DNA from 3 places in the Paenibacillus germinis genome. Region 1 is predicted to be linked to each of the others. Evidence: riboswitches for the same ligand, from Rfam matches in the RefSeq annotation. Region 1 holds a riboswitch; each other region holds the start of a gene.
The links. Region 1 has a riboswitch for cyclic di-GMP ahead of GC102_RS40355 (transglutaminase-like domain-containing protein). Riboswitches for the same ligand answer to the same signal wherever they lie in the genome.

Region 1 (2,273 bases):
CCGCTCCAATCGGGTGATATCCTTGTCATGATGACAGATGGGATCTACGATGCACCGGGACATGCTGTAAACAAAGAGATGTGGATGAAGCGGATGATTCAGGAAATTGATACGACGATGCCGCAGGATTTTGCGGACTGTCTATTAGAAAGGATTTTCCGTCACCATCATGGCGAAATTCAAGATGATATGACTGTCGTTGTGGCACGAGTCGAGAAGAGGCAGCCCGAGTGGGCCACATTCCGCTGGCCAGGAATTACGCGAATGGAGCGTCCCAAGACGGTTAGTTAATGGAGAAATAGAAGCCATAACAGCTCATTTGCTGTTATGGCTTTTTATGTGCAGCGATTCCCTTTAGTGCATAGCGGACGCTGCATATTTGAAATTGGAAAATTTTCACTTCGAAGTTGCACTTAGAATTCAAATCATGTTTAACTTATGAATATGTGTGTTAACTAATTATTCCAAATCTAGTGATTTCAATAAAATTCTAAGTTGTCAGAGCTTTATATGATGCCAAAGCATCCTAAGACTGTCAGACTATCATTGGTGCATGAGATCCAAGAGAAAGGTGGTACCACTGGTGATAAGAAAAAAGCTATCACTGTTAATTATCGTTCTTGGGATTATCATTTTTCTCTATCCAACGTTAAACGATCATTATGAGAGCTATCAGCAGAATAAAATTTTGAAACAATGGCAGGAAAATCTGCAGGATATGGATCAGACAGGCTCTGACATTGAGGAGGAGACAGATGCGGGGTTAGTCGTGCCTTCTTCCAGTCCCGTAGCGGAAGCTCTGCCGACAAGCAGCCAGCCGAGCAGCCAACCAAGCCCTTTGGCCGTGAAAACGACGCCGAGGCCAGTTACTTTGCCGCAGAAGAATATAGAAGGTGTTCTCACTATCGATAAAATTGATCTGAAGCTCCCTATTCTGACAGATGCAACCGTGAATAATTTGAAGATTTCCGTTGCCAGTATTGCCAAAACAGGCAAAGTAGGAGCAGTTGGTAACTATGCCATTGCGGGTCATCGAAACCTGACCTACGGGAAAAATTTTAATAGATTAGATGAAGTCACCGAAGGGGATTTCATAGAAGTGAATACAGGGAGCAAAACGTATATTTACAAAGTAGTGGACAAACAGTATGTCCTCCCAGAGGATGTCTGGGTGCTGAAGGGCAATGGCAAAGATCGGGAGATTACGCTAATAACTTGCCATCCTATGGAAAATCCGACTCATCGTATAGCGATTAAAGGAATCATGGTGCAGTCTAAGGAATAACATGTAATATTTTGTCTATTCAGAGAGACAAGCCTATGTTAAGATTGCACTATAGTAATTATAAGGGATTCGGTGCGTTCCTCCGATAAAGGCAAATCTAGCGAAAACTAGAGACGCAAAACTAAAGGGCCTTCCTTAGCCGAACTAAGTTGGCAGCCAGTTACCGAAAGGGGATTTTTTTGTGTTCAAAAGGCCGATTATACGAGCGATCATTGCAACGTTTCTGTTTACTCTTGCTCCACAAGGGATATTTGCAGCTTCCAATCCTTCCGTGATTGATAAAGATGCTCTGAATAAAGGGATTATCTCGGTAAATTATTCAAACGCTAAGAATACCAAAGTTCTCGTACGAATTATGAGAGAAAATATCAAATATGACTACACCTTTGAAGAAGGAGATCAGTACCCTTTGCAACTAGGAAACGGCTCATATAAAGTACTGATTGGAGAGTCCATAGGAGCTAATAAATACAAAGTTGTTGAGCAAGAACAAATAGATTTAGAAATGGAAGACGAGAATACCGTATTTCTGCAGTCCATTCCGTTGATCGATTGGAACGATGAATCGAAGGCAGTCGTGGAGGCTAAGCAATTGGCTGGGAATAAGGAAACGGATTTCGACAAAATAAAAGCCATATATGGCTATATCACGACACATTTTCAGTATGATTATGAGAAGGCCCAAACTGCAGCAGATAGTTACGTACCTAATCTGGATATGGTCTACGCAGCGTCCAAGGGAATTTGTTATGACTTTTCAGCTACTTTTGCGGCAATGGCAAGAAGCGAGGGGATTCCAACCCGTCTGGTTATGGGATATGAAAACCATGCGCCAGATACTTATCATGCGTGGAATCAAGTCTTCTTAAAGGAAAGTCAGGAATGGGTAACGATCGATACCACGTATGACGCTGTTCATATACAAGCCGGTGAAACGATAGATATTATAAAAAATGATTCTAATTATAAGATATCGAAAATATATTAA
Region 2 (2,273 bases), on a different contig from region 1:
CACCATTTTGGAGCATCAAGTTACCAATATTCGTTTTCGACGAGCGATTCACAATGCTGTGACCACAAGCAAAGACGCAGTTTTGTTTATTTCGGCCATCGACGATCCAAATCGATATATTTTGCTCTGGATAAAGGGCATACACCATGAAACGGTTCCCTGGATAGATGGTTTCCACATCACGAAGATCGGTAATAATAACATTGCCTTCCGTCCGCGTATAGGTTTGAAGCATATCACGATATAAAGCATCTAATTCAAAATATCGCGCCACACGCTCTTTCACATCCGGCAATTCCATAATCTCATGAACGGACATCGTTGCACAGTGCTCCACAAGATCTTCCATCAATTGATAATTACTAATCCGATAGTCGCGATAGCGCCCTAAACCCGTTCGAGCATCCATGATAAAAGATAATAGATCCCATCCACTTGGATTCAAAATATCTTCTTTGCTGAACTGTGCCGAATCCGCTTTATCCACCCCGCGCATAATATCATCGATATCTCCGAAGGTCTCACGCCCTCCATAGTAATCATAAACAACACGTGCCGCACTTGGCGCGATTCGGGTTTCCCCTTTGAACTCAACCTTTTCGCCCATCCGCTCAAGTTCACTGGAATGATGATCGAACCACAAGCCACAACCCGCTACATAAGGGACATTGGCCAAAATATCGTTTTCCGAAACCTCGATCAAACCGTCCTGCATATCTTTGGGATGGACGAATTTCATTTCATCCACCATGTTTAACTTTTTGAAAAGCATCGCGCATACTAAGCCATCAAAATCCGAACGTGTGATTAATCTCATGCTATGTATCCCCCTAATAATAGTTCCAAAGCACTACTAAAACCTTCGACATTCATTATATCAGCTCGTGTCAATTTGTGACAATCATTTTGTCTTTATAAATCCCTTTCAGCTGGAAATAAAAAAACGGTACGCCTATATAGGCTGTACCGTTCTTAATTTGGATGATAAGCATTGATAAAGTCTTGTCAAAAATGCTTCAATTTGCGGCATCGGCGGCATTTTTACAGAAAGCTTAACCTCGCCCTTCCAGTAGAAAATCAAGATGCTATTGTTTCTCCCATGAAACATTTCAACATCCCAACAAGCTTCATTTAACGCGTATACTTCCCGATTAATCATGAGCTTTGGTCCATCCGAGGAAGGCACCAAACGGGCAACATGATTACCACATAGCGAAGTCACTTTTTGTTCTTCTTGTAGTATTCCTTCTGATTGCATGCTGCTGGATCCTCCTTTTATTTTCACATTAATTTGTTATGACAGAGAAAAACCCCACCATAGTGAACCGATCGGAGGGGTTCTGATGTTGATACCCAATCGTTCGGCGGCTGGCTGGCTGCGAGTCCGGTTTGCAGGACAAGGAAGCCCCTTTAGCTTTGCGTCACTGGCTTTCGCCAGCTTTGCCTTTGTCGAGATGTCTTACTAAATATCTAAGTCGCTAAGAGAATAAATATCTACTCTCTCAAGGATACGGGAACTCGTTTTGAAATCGAATAGTTCCTAAGAACTAATTTTGCAATATTTTTCATAAATTTTCTTTTTTCGACGTATTTTTCAACATCATTTGACGAATTGAGCCTCTCCAGTAGAAAATGGATCCCGTAATCGTAAGAACAGCCATAAGAACGTACAACGTATTTCCACCATAAGAAACGAGCAAGAACCCACCTACCCAAGGTCCAATAAAGTGGCCTATGTTCGTTAATGTTTGAGCGCCAAAATACGTGCCACGCATATGCTCCGGAGCTAATTTGTCAATCAACATATTAGCAGCGGGGTAATTTAGAATCTCGCCAAGCGTGAAAATACTCATCGAAATAATAAGCCATGCCAGCGAGTGCGAAAACGCAAAGCCAACATCCCCTAGAGCAAACATTAGGTTGCCAATTACAATTGCAACAAGCGGCGTGTACTTTTCTGCCAAACGTGTAAGTGGAATCTGCATGGCAATAACGACGATCGCATTCACACTCATCAAGATCGCAAACATTTTCACACCATCGACAAAACTCTGCTCCAAATATTGCGAAAGTGTTACCATCACCTGGGAGTATCCGATAGCACCAATAATGCCACCAAGGATATACAAGCGAAAAGTCATATCACTGCGAATCACTCGCACAGCAGAACCAAAGGTAACCGAAGATTTCTTCTCACCCTCGATTTTCTTGATGCCAAAAGCGATGAGCAGTGCGTAAAGGGTGACCGCATAAATAAAATAAATGATTCCTGT
Region 3 (2,273 bases), on a different contig from region 1:
ACAGTTTTTTAATATAACCCAATTTCCCGATACTTTCTCTGACACCAGTAGGGACACTATAGAAATAAGGAACAGCCGAAACAAGCGTGTCTGCTACCTGACCTTCACCTGTCTTTTTGAGCTGGCGAAGTTGGATGGTTTCGTCCTTCATTCTCAGTACAAGCTGGTCGTTGTAGATGCCAACGAGGATCTCGTTGTCTCCAACAATGCCCGTTTGTTTTGAAGTAAGATCGGCAGCGACAATATGGTTAGCTCCATTTTTGAACTCCGGCCATGCCGCTATACCAGTACCAATGGATACTTGCGAGAAAAGATCTCCTAATTCCTTGAAGGTGCTTAGTACCTTTGGTACGGTGTCGATATCCTCGACATTCAGCATCCTTGTCTCATAATCTGGCTTGGAAGTAAATGCATGTATCCAGATAACGTTTTTGCCGTCAAATGCAAATTTCTTATCATTCCTGATATAACCTTCTGTTGGCTTGTACAATGTTCTGGACAATCCATCCGTTGCGTTATAGCGTTCTAAGCTTCCCTTCTCGCTAATATAGACGACAATACCATTTTCAATTAAAGCCCTTCTGCCTTTTCCGATTTCTTTGATTACTTTAGTTTCTAAGTTATAAGCCCTGAACGTCCCTTCAAGCGGTTTGTAGAAAACAACATATTTCCCATCAGTGGCAAATTGATCATAGGGATATGGAGGGATTTCAGTCTCGGTTACTTCACCGGTTAGAAGATTGACAAGCATAACATGCTTTTGGTCCTCCAAATAGACAGCGTAGCCTCCTCCTGCAGATAAGTATTTCTTAAACTTCTTGGTGTCAGTAAGTTGCTTCAATTCTCCGGTCTCTAGGTTGCGACTGAATACCTGCTCCCAACCTATATTATCTTTGCCTATGTACACCATCTGATTGCCTGTGATCTTCGCTTCAGACTCAGGTAGCGTGTACTCGGTAAGCTTGTCCGTTGAGGTGAATAACTCCGCGAAGGCGCTTTTTGGCAGTAAAACTAAAGACCCTGCACCGATGACAACCATCAAGATAAGCACCCATAATTTCTTTCCTATAAACCCCACACGCACTCGCTCCTTCTCAATCTCCATGTTAAAATAACACAAAAAACCAAGCTCAATAGAGCAACCCGGCTATCGTCCCATGAAACGTGACTCATGGCTTAGACCCGTGGCTTTGCGTCTCCACCTTTCGATGGATTTGCCTTTGTTCATTATCGCTTGGTTTTTAGGTATTTTTACTCATTGGAACTAGTTATATAGAACTGACTGTTTTCCATATTAATCCACGTTTTTTCAAAATTCAACACTTTTCTACAAAAAAGAGGAAATACATGCACAAAGTGTGTGATATCACACAAAAAAGGCCAACCTTATGTCCCGGTTGACCTTTGCCCTGATAAATTTCTGACTTAAATATTCTCTCTATCTAGCAGATAGACTTTCACATTCTTCTTTACGCCGAATTCTTGAGCGTCATTTAGATCATTCATGAATACATCAATTCTCGAACCGCGAATAGCCGAACCTATATCCTCTGCTTTACGAATACCTATACCGTCAATGAACACTGTAGATCCTAAAGGGATAACAGCCGGGTCCACGGCGATCGTACGTCCTTCTTTGGCTTTAAGACCACTAAATGTGATGCCGTACATGGGATGGGAAGCCTTTTTACCTGTTGATTCAACACCAGCCGTATAAGCTGTAAGGGTTGTGTTCAACACTTTTTTGATAATTTTCTTTTGACCATTTGGTAAACCAATCTCTGATTCAGTCTTCGGAATCGTTAAACTTTGACCAATCGTTAGCTGGTTCGGATTTTGAATATTGTTAGAGCTGATAAGGTCATCTACGGTTACGCCAAAATCACGTGCAATTTTGAACAGTGTATCTCCGCGGTCCACTTGGTACTGCGTCTTAGGCTGAACAAGCTCAGCTTGAGCGGCTTCTTCCACAGGAGCTGCATTTCTTGCCATACTATACGTAGGAGGTAATTCCCCCCCATCTTCACTTTCAGGGTACGAATAGGCGGGTTGCACCTGCCACAAACAAAGCAGCAACGGAAGCGTCAAAGTAACATAAAGAATTTTACGAAACATAGTATCTCCTCCTCTTAAAAAATAATAGAGTTATAGCTACTAGATTCGTCCAATTCTATGATTTATATACGTCTCGTATTAATTTTTTCATTTTGATAGACATGTGGACAACTACACAATCCCTCTCGTAAGAGAAACATATAGTACTAGTATCCAAA

Region 2: it holds a riboswitch for cyclic di-GMP, as region 1 does, so the genes downstream of both, GC102_RS13985 (hypothetical protein) here and GC102_RS40355 (transglutaminase-like domain-containing protein) in region 1, are expected to answer to the same signal.
Region 3: it holds a riboswitch for cyclic di-GMP, as region 1 does, so the genes downstream of both, GC102_RS40480 (stalk domain-containing protein) here and GC102_RS40355 (transglutaminase-like domain-containing protein) in region 1, are expected to answer to the same signal.

Annotation. Positions count from the first base shown of each region.
Region 1 covers NZ_WHOC01000088.1:25,483-27,755, reverse strand. The annotation lists gene spoIIE (stage II sporulation protein E) at 1-291, shown strand, start outside; gene GC102_RS17630 (class D sortase) at 584-1,285, shown strand; cyclic di-GMP riboswitch class I at 1,366-1,453, shown strand; gene GC102_RS40355 (transglutaminase-like domain-containing protein) at 1,467-2,273, shown strand.
Region 2 covers NZ_WHOC01000070.1:133,927-136,199, forward strand. The annotation lists gene GC102_RS13980 (exopolyphosphatase) at 1-817, opposite strand, end outside; gene GC102_RS13985 (hypothetical protein) at 953-1,258, opposite strand; cyclic di-GMP riboswitch class I at 1,361-1,455, opposite strand; gene GC102_RS13990 (MDR family MFS transporter) at 1,566-2,273, opposite strand, start outside.
Region 3 covers NZ_WHOC01000198.1:108,223-110,495, forward strand. The annotation lists gene GC102_RS40480 (stalk domain-containing protein) at 1-1,078, opposite strand, end outside; cyclic di-GMP riboswitch class I at 1,135-1,229, opposite strand; gene GC102_RS38335 (3D domain-containing protein) at 1,426-2,115, opposite strand.